Regions from separate parts of the Pantoea phytostimulans genome, predicted to be linked through region 2. Evidence: predicted binding sites of a transcription regulator. Region 2 holds the regulator's gene; each other region holds the start of a gene.
What was found. Region 2 encodes PurR, which represses purine synthesis genes. Its sites were predicted from a motif close to CANGCAAACGTTTGCNTG; they were not measured.
Positions count from the first base shown of each region.

Region 1: purE (5-(carboxyamino)imidazole ribonucleotide mutase) is a predicted target of PurR. The motif match lies at 1,531-1,548, and genes of this name have one in related genera.
Region 3: tusA (sulfurtransferase TusA) is a predicted target of PurR. The motif match lies at 1,229-1,246, and genes of this name have one in related genera.
Region 4: rbsD (D-ribose pyranase) is a predicted target of PurR. The motif match lies at 1,832-1,849, and genes of this name have one in related genera.

Region 1 covers NZ_CP173698.1:185,591-188,703, forward strand. Annotated here, with positions in the region: gene purK (5-(carboxyamino)imidazole ribonucleotide synthase) at 1-940, opposite strand, end outside; gene purE (5-(carboxyamino)imidazole ribonucleotide mutase) at 937-1,446, opposite strand; gene lpxH (UDP-2,3-diacylglucosamine diphosphatase) at 1,579-2,295, opposite strand; gene ppiB (peptidylprolyl isomerase B) at 2,295-2,789, opposite strand; gene cysS (cysteine--tRNA ligase) at 3,007-3,113, shown strand, end outside.
Region 2 covers NZ_CP173698.1:902,105-905,217, forward strand. Annotated here, with positions in the region: gene punC (purine nucleoside transporter PunC) at 1-96, opposite strand, end outside; gene punR (DNA-binding transcriptional activator PunR) at 204-1,109, shown strand; gene purR (HTH-type transcriptional repressor PurR) at 1,106-2,131, opposite strand; gene ACF2G4_RS04340 (YnhF family membrane protein) at 2,409-2,501, shown strand; gene ACF2G4_RS04345 (C40 family peptidase) at 2,545-3,113, opposite strand, start outside.
Region 3 covers NZ_CP173698.1:2,800,262-2,803,374, reverse strand. Annotated here, with positions in the region: gene ACF2G4_RS13155 (DcrB family lipoprotein) at 1-194, opposite strand, end outside; gene ACF2G4_RS13150 (7-cyano-7-deazaguanine/7-aminomethyl-7-deazaguanine transporter) at 435-1,100, opposite strand; gene tusA (sulfurtransferase TusA) at 1,304-1,555, shown strand; gene ACF2G4_RS13140 (zinc/cadmium/mercury/lead-transporting ATPase) at 1,581-3,113, opposite strand, start outside.
Region 4 covers NZ_CP173698.1:3,063,534-3,066,646, forward strand. Annotated here, with positions in the region: gene rbsA (ribose ABC transporter ATP-binding protein RbsA) at 1-1,392, opposite strand, end outside; gene rbsD (D-ribose pyranase) at 1,400-1,819, opposite strand; gene ACF2G4_RS14350 (YgiW/YdeI family stress tolerance OB fold protein) at 2,002-2,397, opposite strand; gene qseB (quorum sensing response regulator transcription factor QseB) at 2,561-3,113, shown strand, end outside.

The DNA of each region.
Region 1 (3,113 bases), 720 kb from region 2:
TACGACCCGCACGCACTTCTTTGTCGTACCAATGCAGGTGTACCAGCGGCTGCTGCAGCCAGTTGAGATTCACGGCGGTACCAATCAAGTTCACCATCACCGAAGGGGCAATCACCACCGGTTTTGGCAGCGCCAGACCCAATATCGCCCGCAGATGCAGTTCGAACTGGCTAATTGAAGCGCCATTTTGCGTCCAGTGGCCACTGTTGTGCACGCGTGGAGCCAGTTCGTTGATCAGTAAACCTTTTGGTGTGACAAAACACTCCATCGCCATCACACCAACATAGTTCAGTTCATGCATGATGGCGCTGAGCATCGCTTCAGCCTGCTGCTGCTGAGCGCTGTCTGCCTGCGGAAAAGCCACGCTGGTGCGGAGAATGCCATCCTGATGGAGATTATGAGTCAACGGATAGAACACAGTGTTGCCATCCTGACCGCGTGCGCCGACCAGTGACACCTCACCTAAAAAGTTGATGCCTTGCTCAACAATACATTCGCCGTAGCATTCGTCTGGCAACGAGTCCGTTTCATTGGCGCGCAAACGCCATTGACCACGACCATCGTAACCGCCCGTACGGCGCTTCACGATGGCCAGTTCACCCAATGCTGTAAACACCGCTGGCCATTCTTGTTTATTGGCCAGCAACTGCCAGGGTGCGGTAGCAAGATTGAGCTGGTCAAGCAGCTGCTTCTGCGTAAGGCGATCGGCCAAGCGAGGAAAGATATCGCGATTCACGAAAGCCGGATGACTCGCCAGTTCGCGCGTCAATGCCGTTTCAGGCCAGCGTTCAATCTCGGCGGTAATCACGCTTTCAGCAATCGGCAGCGCATCGGGATCAGCGTCCAAACCCACAGGATAAACGGCAATGCCCAGCGGTTCACCCGCCTGGCGCAGCATACGGCCCAGTTGACCATTTCCTAAAACACAAACCGGCTTCATGCTTCCACCCGCGGGTCCGGGTTATTCAGCACGTCGTCAGTTTGCGTTTGACGCCAGATGGCGAGGCGGGAAGCCAGCGCCGCGTCATGAATCGCCAGAATCTGTGCCGCCAGCAGCGCCGCATTGGCAGCACCCGCTTTGCCGATGGCTAAGGTGCCAACAGGAATGCCGCGTGGCATCTGCACAATGGAGTAGAGGCTGTCGACACCGCTGAGTGCTGCACTCTGCACTGGAACACCCAACACGGGCAGCAAGGTTTTAGCCGCCAGCATGCCAGGCAGATGTGCCGCGCCACCTGCACCCGCGATAATCACCTGATAGCCATTTTCAGCAGCCGTTTCGGCAAAGCTAAACAATTTATCCGGCGTGCGGTGCGCTGAAACCACTTCAACATGGAAGGGCACGTCCAGGCTGGTCAGAATTTCCTCAGCGAACTGCATGGTGGCCCAGTCACTTTTGGAACCCATAACAATAGCAATGCGAGCCGGGGCGGCGTTGGATGACATGCGGTCAACTCCTGTGAATAAACAAACAGACCTGGCCGGGCGGACAGGTTTTGAAGGGCACAGAGAATAGCATGAGAAGAGAGCAAGGAAAACGGTTGCGTCGGGCTAAAACGGGCCAATTCAGCCCGATTTTTAAAAGTTGAATTCGATCAGTTGAATACCGCTGGCGTCCAATTGGATCATTGAACCTTCGCTATGCCATGCGCCTAAAACGGCACGCTCAGCAGCTTTGCCTTGCAGCGTCAGAGAGTGAATAGCGGGGCGATGTGTATGTCCATGAATCAGCAGACGTACCTGCTGGCGTTGCATCGCGGCTTCAACAGCCTGCTGATTAACATCCATGATGGTCAACGACTTATGCTGATTAGCTTGCTTGCTGTCGGCACGCATGCGCGTTGCGATGCGTTTACGAATAAACAGTGGCAGCGCGAGAAACAGCGTTTGAATCCAGCGTTGATGCACCTTAGCGCGAAAGCGTTGATAGCCTTGATCGTCAGTACATAATGTATCGCCATGCATGATCAGTAATCGATGACCGTACAGTTCAAGAACCTGCTCTTCTGGGAGTAGCGTCATGCCGCTGTCGCGCGCAAAGCGTCGGCCAATCAGGAAATCGCGGTTACCATGAATAAAGTAAACCGGTACGGGTAGGGCGCGCAGTGCATTCGCGATTTTTTGATGCAGCGGATTGGGGTCGTCATCGCCAATCCAGGCTTCAAACAGATCGCCAAGGATATACAACGCGTCGCAATGCGGCGCTTCGCGCTGTAAAAAATGCAGAAAACCGGCGGTAATCGCCGGTTCTTCCTGGCACAGATGTAAATCTGCAATAAATAACGTGCGCGACATTACTCGCTAACGGTCACTTTCTGGATGACAACGTCATCTTTTGGCACATCCTGGTGCATGCCGCTGCGGCCCGTTGCTACCGCTTTGATTTTCTCAACCACGTCCATGCCTTCAACCACTTCAGCGAACACGCAGTAACCCCAGCCTTGCAGGCTTTCGTCACGGAAGTTCAGGAAGTCGTTGTCAGCGACGTTAATGAAGAACTGGGCAGTCGCGGAGTGTGGAGCAGAAGTACGCGCCATCGCCAGAGTACCGCGGGTGTTCTTCAGGCCGTTGTTGGCTTCGTTACGAATCTCTTCTTTCGTCGCTTTCTGCTTCATGCCCGGCTCAAAACCGCCGCCCTGAACCATGAAACCGTTAATTACGCGATGGAAAATGGTGTTGTCGTAGAAACCTTCACGGCAATAATCCAGAAAGTTCTGTACGGTTGCCGGCGCTTTGTCATCGAAGGTTTTGATCACGATATCGCCATGGTTCGTCTGGAAAGTTACCATTTTTGTTGTCCTGTAAAGGTTGTCGTCAGTCACTCAGGCCGCATCATAGAATGGCGTGCCCATTTTTCTCGACGGTTCTTATATCATAATTTGCAATGACGCGTCAGCAGGGCGGCGCAGTTGGCTTGCTTTGCATCGCACGAGCGTTAAAAATACGGCACAATGTCTAAATACCCAAAATAAGTGCCAACCGCACACGTTAATACGGAAACGTTCAATGCTTAAGATCTATAACACCCTGAGTCGACAGAAAGAGGAATTCAAACCCATCCATGCCGGTAAAATCGGTATGTATGTATGCGGCATCACGGTGTACGACCTCTG
Region 2 (3,113 bases):
CATGGCGCCGAACGCGGGGAGATACATGTCTGTTGCTAAAAAGCCCAGCATACTGAGCAGCGCAAGGTAAGGGATAAAGCTCTTATTCGATAACATCTTTTTCTCATTTTTGCAGAATGAACGCGGCAGAGTGTAAAAGGTGCGTTTAAACCTGTGAAACGTTAATATTTGCCATTGGCTGTTAAAAATTTTGAAGGCAGATTATGTGGTCAGAATATGCATTAGAAGTTGTGGATGCGGTAGCGCGCGGTGGAAGTTTTAGCGCAGCCGCACAGGAACTACACCGCGTTCCTTCTGCCATCAGCTATACGGTACGGCAGCTTGAAACCTGGTTGGCGGTTCCGCTATTTGAACGTCATCATCGCGAAGTGGTTTTAACCCCCGCAGGCGAACATTTTGTCCGCGAAGGACGCACTGTTATCAAAAAAATGCTGGCAACCCGACGTCAATGTCAACAACTGGCAAATGGCTGGCGCGGGCAGTTAAGCATCGCGGTAGACTGCATTGTTAAACCAGAACGAACGCGGCAGTTAGTGAAAGACTTTTATCGTCATTTTCCCGACATGGAATTAATCATCAGTTACGAAGTGTTTAATGGTGTGTGGGATGCCTTAGCAGACGGGCGAGTTGACGTCGCGATTGGGGCAACCCAGGCTATTCCTGTGGGCGGACGCTTCGCCTTTAAAGATATGGGCGCGCTCAACTGGCGCTGCGTAGTGATGCGTGAGCATCCTTTAACACAGGCAGAGGCATTAGATGATGACACTTTGCGCAGTTGGCCGTCGTTGGTATTAGAAGATACATCACGGGCGCTGCCGCGTCGTATGACCTGGACGCTGGACAATCAGCGACGTTTGGTCGTGCCGGAATGGCAAACAGGGTTGGATTGTGTTTTGGCGGGGTTATGCGTTGCCATGGTGCCGGGGCATCTGGCTCGCCCGTTACTCGATTCAGGTGAACTGGTTGAGCTCACGTTACCGGAAAGTTTTCCAGAAAGTCCTTGCTGCGTAAGCTGGGCGGAAGATCGCGCATCACCGGCGCTGGGTTGGTTGCTCAGCTATCTAGGTGATGCGCAAACACTTAATCAGGAATGGTTAAGTGAGGATTAACGGCGGTAATCGCGGAAAGGGCCATAACCGACTGAGCGACGCTCAATCAGTGTGGGATGAACCTCAATGGTCTGAGACTCTTCGCGTTTACTGGTAATACGATCCAACAACATATCCAACGCTTTTTCCCCCAACTCCGCTTTTGGCTGATGCACGGTAGTTAATGCGGGTGCGAAATAGCGTGCGTTGCGCACGTTGTCATAACCGATCACGGAAATATCTTGTGGGACGCGTAATCCCATTTCATCTGCGGCACAAATGGCACCCATCGCCATGATGTCACCACCACAAAAAACGGCAGTCGGTCTTTGTTTCTGCGAGAGGATTTGCTGCATCGCCTGATAACCTGACTCAGGCTCGAAGTCACCTTGTACGATCCACTCTGCGCGAGGCTGGATATTGGCTTCTTCCATGGCCTTCAGGAAACCTGCGTGACGTCCGCCACCCGTGTTGCGTTCCATTTGGCCCGGAATTGCGCCAATGTCGCGGTGTCCACGTTCGATTAAATAGCGCCCGGCAAGATAACCGCCGTGGAAGGCGTTATCGAGCACGGTGTCGGTAAAATCGCCACGCGATTCACCCCAATCCATGACCACCATGGGAATATTGCGATTTTCTTCCAGCATCTTCAGCAGATCGTCTGGATATTCGGAGCACATCACCAATAAGCCATCAACGCGTTTCTGCGCCATCATGGACAGGTAAGCGCGCTGTTTTTGCAAATCGTTATGCGCATTACCTAAAATCAGGGTGTAGCCTTTGTCAAAACAGTGATTTTCCACAGCCTCAATGATTTCAGCAAAGTAGGGCGCTTCGCTGGAGGTGGCGAGCAATCCCAGCGTTTTGGTGTGATTTACCTTCAGGCTTCGCGCCACTGCGCTCGGCGAATAATGCAGCTCCTGAATGGCTTGCCAGACCGCATTACGCGTTTCCTCTGCCACGAAACGCGTTTTATTAATGACGTGAGAGACGGTCGTTGTAGAAACTCCCGCGCGTTTCGCCACATCTTTGATTGTTGCCATGAAAAAGAGACTCCCGAGCTTATCTTAACTAGTTGATAAGCATGATGTTAAACGTTTGCGTCAACGTAGGGTTTTGCCCGCAAATATACTGCTTTTTTGCCGGTAATATGGCGTCTGTGCGGAAAAAAAAGCCAAAGGAAGACAGCGAACGGAACCGACGTTGCGCGCGTTGCGCAACAAAGGCGGGATTCTAACAAGGCTGAACGGATAAAACGAGATTTTTACTGGGCCTTATGGGAAAATGCTTTACCCACACAAACTGTGAGGCCAAGGAGAGATGATGAGTACCGAGATGAAACTGGCATTGATGACCACTGGCGGGGCATTATTGATGATCGTCGCTTTTAGCTTTACCGCTATTTTGCATTAATAAAAAAAGCCGGTTTAACCGGCTTTTTTTATGCTTAATGATTCTATCGTATGGTTTTCGGCGTCATCATTCGTCGGGCACCAATATAATGACGCTGCCAGTAATCTTCGCCTAATGCGCTGATCTGAATATCTTTGCCGGTGCGCGGCGATTGAATAAACTTCCCATCGCCTAAATAAACGCCGACGTGATCGGCGGTGCCGCGTCCATTGATGCGAAAGAATACTAAATCACCTTTCTCAAGCAATTCTCGCTTGATCGGCGCAGCATCACGCAGGTGATACATCTCATTGGCGGTACGGGGGATTTTAAACTTCAACAAATCTTTGTAGGCATACCATACAAGACCGCTGCAATCGAACCCGGTATGTGGAGAAGTACCGCCCCACTGATAAGGTTTGCCCAACTGGCCCATGAGTTTTGCCATCGCTGTCTCGCGCGCTTTTTGATAGCGCTGACGATGGGCCTTACTCATCTTAATCGTACCGAGCTCATTGGTTTCGGCTGCGATAACTTTTGATGAACGCTGGCGACCGTAATGTTTACTTGAGGATTTAAGCGTAATTTTTTTAGCGGAGGTATTATGTGCAACTAACTCGACTTTCTTCTGTT
Region 3 (3,113 bases), 1.9 Mb from region 2:
CCCAGTTTGCCGCTCTTATCAGACATGCCTGGCGGCAGCGAGAAGCTCAGCTTGCCATCCATCAGCGTGACGTTTTGACTGGATTGGCTGGCGCTCACACCGTTGTCGTTCGCCGCTTCGTCTTTTTTCTGGTCACAGGCGGCTAAGCCTAAAACCAGTAAACCCATTCCCGCATATTTCACTAGGTTACGCATCAGAATCCCTTTTATCTTTCCAGACAGCCGTTTATATACCTTACACCCTTCGCGTTGCAGGAAGGCGGCAAGCGTGTGAATCCCAGAGAGCTTACTCGGGTAAGTGACTGGGTGAACGCGCGCTGCCAACGCACCTGCAGCTTGAAGTATGACGGGTATACAACAGTAATCAGGTTGCAAACGCAACCCGATGATTGTCAGGAAATCTTAGCCTGTCGTGGCAAAAAGCTCTATTTCCGTTTAGCCGAAATTAACGTGTGCACTGTTGGCGTGCTCGGCCAGGCGTTTTAATGTGGCATTCAACAGGACACCGTAAGCGGGCAGGAAGAACACCATGCAGATCAACACTTTAAAAGTGTAATCCACTAAAGCGATCTCAACCCAATGCTGCGCCATAAACGGATCGGGACTTTGATAGAAGGCGATAGAAAAGAAGGCTAGCGTGTCGCTGATATTACCGAGGAACATCGCGCAGCCGGGCGCAATCCACCACTGTGGCAAGCGACGCAGGCGATTAAACACATGCACATCAAGGATTTGGCCCAGCGCGTAAGCCATAAAGCTGGCGCAGGCGATGCGGGCGACGAAAAGATTTACCTCTTCCAGCGCATGCCAGCCTTGCCATTCGCCTTGATAGTAGAGGCTAGAAACAGCGTAAGAGATAAACAGCGCAGGGATCATCACCGCCAAAATAATGCGGCGTGCCAGCGCCGCGCCAAAAATGCGCACGGTGAGATCGGTAGCAAGAAAGATAAATGGGAAGCTGAAAGCGCCCCATGTGGTGTGAAAGCCAAAAATGGAAACCGGCAATTGCACCAGATAATTGCTGGAGGTGATCACCAACAAATGAAACAACGACAACCAAAACAGCGCGTGCATGCGCTGACGCGATGAGAATGCGATCATAATAAGCCTTTTTAGTGTTGGGGTGAGGGAACCCATTGCAGAAGATTGCCAGCAATATCCTGCGATTAAACGGATGAAAAAGCGGCGGCATCTTACCGCGTTGTGCTATTTATGCAATGGCTAATTTTAACGCAATCGTTATCGTCTTGCGTCGGTTTATTGACGCGCTAGAATAGCCGACCCACATCAAAACTGAGTCCATTATGAGCGATGCTTTTACTTCTGCCGACCACCAGCTCGATGCGCGCGGCCTGCGCTGTCCTGAGCCGGTAATGATGGTGCGTAAAACCGTCCGCAACTTGCAGGATGGAGAAACGCTGCTGATCATTGCCGATGATCCGGCGGCGACACGTGATATTCCAGGCTTCTGCCGCTTTATGGAACATCGGCTTTTAGCCCAGCAGACGGAAACCTTGCCTTACCAGTTTCTGCTGCAAAAAGGGTTGGAAGGTTAACGGCGGCAGATGACCGCCGTCGATTTTACCGCGTTCGTGAATGCAGAAGCCGCAAGGCGTTTGCCGTGACCAGCGCGGTAGCGCCAGAATCGGCTAAAACCGCCAGCCATAATCCGGTTAATCCCATCAGCGTTGTCACCAGAAACAGCGCTTTCAGCCCCAGCGCCAGCGCGATGTTTTGGCGGATGATGCTGCGTGTTCGGCGGGCTAATGCAATCATGGGTGCCAGATTCGTTAGTTGGTTACGGGTTAATGCGGCGTCGGCAGCCTCCAGTGCGACGTCTGTGCCGCTGCCCATGGCGATGCCTAACGTTGCGGCTTTCATGGCAGGCGCATCGTTGATGCCATCGCCGACCATCGCCAATGAAGAGTATTGACTGAGCTGACGAACCGCCTCGACTTTATCGGCGGGCAGCAGGCTGGCGCGGTAATCGATGCCAAGCTGCTGAGCAATGCTCGCTGCGGCACGCGGATTGTCACCGGTTAACATCAGGCTCTTAATGCCGAGTTTTTTCAACGCGGCTATTGCTGCTATCGCATCGCTACGCAGCTGATCCTGCAACGCCAATGCACCCAACGCTTCGCCATCACGCAGCACAATCACCAGCGTCTGACCGTGCGCCTCCTGCTCGGCAATCAACGTCTGCTGCGCTGGCGTCAGTGTCGTCACGCGTGCCGGGGCAAGTAATTCTATTCGTTGGCCTGCGACCTGTGCGGCGATACCACTTCCCGCGAGTGCCTGTTGTGAGTTGGCCTGCGGAATCTGCAGATCACGTGCCTGTGCAGCCGCAATAATCGCTGTCGCCAGCGGATGCGTGGAACCTTGCTCCACGGCGGCGCTGAGTGTTAACAGCTGTGCTTCGCTGATCCCGATAAACGGTAAGATGCGCGTAACCTGCGGTTTCCCGGCGGTCAGCGTACCGGTTTTATCAAACGCCAGCATGTGTAGCGAACTCAGCCGTTCCAGCGCTGCGCCACCTTTGATCAACGCGCCCTGACGAGCGGCAGCGGCTAACCCGGAAGTAATGGCGGCGGGCGTTGAGATCACCAGCGCGCAAGGACAGCCAATCAGTAATAACGTAAGCCCTTTATAAATCCAGGGTTGCCAGTCGCCGTAGCCCAGCAGCGGCGGCAGCACCATCACCAGTAGCGATAACAACATAATGGCGGGCGTATAAATGCGGCTGAAAGAGTCGATAAAACGCTCCACGGGCGCGCGATGGCTTTCGGCTTCTTCGATCAGTTGCAGAATGCGGTCAATGGCACTTTCGCCGGGTTTCGACGTGACTTCCAGTGTCACCAGCCGATCTACGCTGATGGCACCCGCCATAATTTTTTCGCCGCTTTCGTGCGAGACCGGCAATGATTCTCCGGTTAATGCGCTTTCATCAAAGCTGGCGCTACCGCTTAACAAACGCGCATCGACCGGTAAACGCCTGCCCGCAGCAACTTCAATCACATCGCCGGGTTGCAACGCATCCAGTGCAATCTGTGAGCGCGTGCTGCCTTGAATACGCATGGCGAATTCTGGGCGCAGCGCCATCAGGCTAGTGACGCC
Region 4 (3,113 bases), 1.8 Mb from region 2:
GCGATCGCTCATGCCTAACACTTCCGGCATTTCCGACGACACTAAAATAATGCTCAGCCCTTCGGCTTTGAACTGGTTAATTAACTGATAAATCTCTTTTTTTGCGCCAACATCAACACCGCGCGTTGGTTCATCAAGGATCAGCACATGGGGCCGCGTCATCAAACCACGCGCAATCGCCACTTTTTGCTGATTACCGCCAGAAAGCAGGCCAATCGGCTGCTCCATCGACGGGGTTTTGACGTTAAACAGACGAATAAAATCGCCTACCGCAAGTTGCTCTTCAGCATGTTTCAGGCTGCCACCGCCGCGGCTGAAATAACGCAGCGCGGTTAAAGACATGTTCTCTTTTACTGACATACCCAGCACTAAACCGTCACGTTTACGATCTTCCGATATATAAACGATGCCGTTTGCCAACCCATCCTGCGGTGAACGCGTGACGACCTCGCGTCCATCCAATAACACGTTGCCTTCACTACGCGGCAATGCCCCGTACAGCACTTTCATTAATTCGGTTCGACCCGCGCCCATCAAACCGGAGACGCCAAGGATTTCGCCTTTACGCAGCGTGAAGCTGACGCCGTTTACCCCTGGTCCGCTAAGGTTTTCTACTTTTAAACGCACGTCGCCTAGCGCTTGATCGAGGCGAGGATATTGATCTTCCAGTTTGCGTCCGACCATCATCTCGATCAGGCTCTCTTCGGTAAGATCACTTACCGCACGCTCGGCAATAAACTGGCCATCGCGGAACACGGTGACGTCATCGCATATCTCGAAAATTTCTTTCATACGATGCGAGATATAAACAATGCCGCAGCCCTGCGCTTTTAATTCGTTAATCACGTTAAACAGCGATAACGTTTCGGTGTCGGTGAGCGCATCAGTCGGCTCATCCATGATAATGACCTGCGACTCAAAGCTGATGACTTTGGCGATCTCCACCATTTGTTGATCGCCGATCGACAAATCGCCCACCAGCTTGTGGCTGTTAAAACGCAGGTTAAGCCGATTCAGTAAGGCATCCGCTTCGGCATGCATACGTTTCCAGTCGATGCGACCAAAGCGGTTGACGAATTCGCGGCCGAGGAAAATATTCTCCGCCACGCTAAGTTGAGGAATCAGGTTAAGTTCCTGATGAATGATACCGATGCCCGCTTCCTGGGAAGCTTTTGGTCCGCTAAAGGTGGTTTCTTTCCCCAGCCACTTTAGCGATCCCGCATCACGGCTGTAGATGCCGGTCAGCACTTTCATCATGGTAGATTTGCCCGCGCCGTTTTCTCCCACCAGCGCCATAACGCGTCCGGGGTAAACAGCCAGCGAAGCACTTTTCAACGCTTTCACGCCAGGGAACGATTTTTCAATCCCGATGAGTTGCAGTAACGGTTGCATAGCGGCCTCAGAAGGTCACACCGGCGCTCAGGATGACATTCGCATACGGAGAACACTCTCCGCTGCGAATGACCGCCTGACTACGCTGAGTATGTTGTTTGAACTGTTCATGGCTGGTGTAACGTACCGCGATGGTATTCCCCTGGTGCTGTTGCAAGGCTTCGAGCACAGCGAGCAGCGCGCTGTGGAGCTGCGGATTGTGCAGCTTAATCTCTTCCGCAATCAGGGCACTTTCTACCTGCATCTCCAGCGTGACAGCATTGACCACCTGCATAAAATCGGGCGTGCCCGGCGTAAGCGCCAAGTCAATACGTTGTGGCCCGGCCGGAATCGGCAAGCCTGCATCGGCAATGGTGAGCGTATCCGTATGACCCAAGCGGGCAATCACATGAGAGAGTTCAGCGTTTAACAAGCGACCTTTTTTCATCTATTCACTCCACAGCGAAACGTTTCGCTGGCTGCAGTGTATGAAATGTATAAAGCAACTCAATCGGCAAATGAAAGAAGTGTGATCGCTATCGAAACGTTTCGCTTCAGCGGGAGAGAATTTGTCTTAGGGGATAGGAGAAAGGAAAGAATGGACCGCCGCAGCGGTCCTGAAAGCAGGATTTAAGGCAGTTTCTTCACTTGCTTAACGTCCAGCTCAATGCTGTTGAAATCTTTGTCTAGCTCACCCGTCAACTCAACGCGGTCTTTCGGCGAAATGGTCTGTCCATTCCAGCGCTTGTGATCAATTTCGACTTTCATGGTGCCGGTTTGATCACGGAACTGATAATCCTCGTCACCAATCTGCTTTTCCAACTGACCACGTACAGTGATCCAGCTGTCATCTTTCATCTCTTCAGCCTGTTTTACGGTGACAACGCTGGTGTTGTCCGCATTAAACCCACCTTGTTTAACCTGGGCAGCAGGCGCATTAGGATCGACAAATCCACCTTGCTGAGCAGCAAAAACCGGCGCAGAGGCCAACATAACAACAGCTAACAGTGCGGCTTGCTTTTTCATCATTCCACCTCTTGTCCATGAATGTATTTCGTTTTGATGCATACAGTTAAGCACAAGGTTCTTAACAGGATCTTAAGGATAAAAAATAGCCGAAATAGAGTGAAAGCTGCTGTACAAGCTTGGCTGTGCTTCGTATAAAGCCCTTTCTATCGGGGGAGAATCGATGCGCATTTTATTAATCGAAGACGATCGCTTAATTGGCGATGGCATCAAAGCGGGACTGAGCAAATTAGGATTCAGCGTTGACTGGTTTGTCTCCGGCGAAGCAGGATTTCAGGCATTAGCCGCCGCACCCTGGGATGCGGTCATTCTCGACCTTTCTCTGCCGGAACGTGACGGACTGGATATTTTGCGTCAATGGCGCCAGCAGGGCCACGATGTGCCGGTGCTGATTCTCACCGCGCGCGACGCGCTGGATCAGCGAGTCGAAGGTTTACAGCTCGGTGCAGATGATTACCTTTGCAAACCTTTTGCCCTAACTGAGGTGGCAGCACGTTTACAGGCATTGATTCGTCGTCGTCATGGTCAGGTTCAACCCGAACTGCGCCACGGCAATGTGGTGCTCTCGCCCGGAAATCACAGCGTGATGATGGACGGCGAAGCGATTGAACTAAAAAGCCGTGAGCTGGCACTGCTCGAATTATTTATGCTTAATCCCAGTCGCGTCCTGACGCGCAGCCAGCTAGAAGAGAAGCTCTATAACTGGGATGACGACG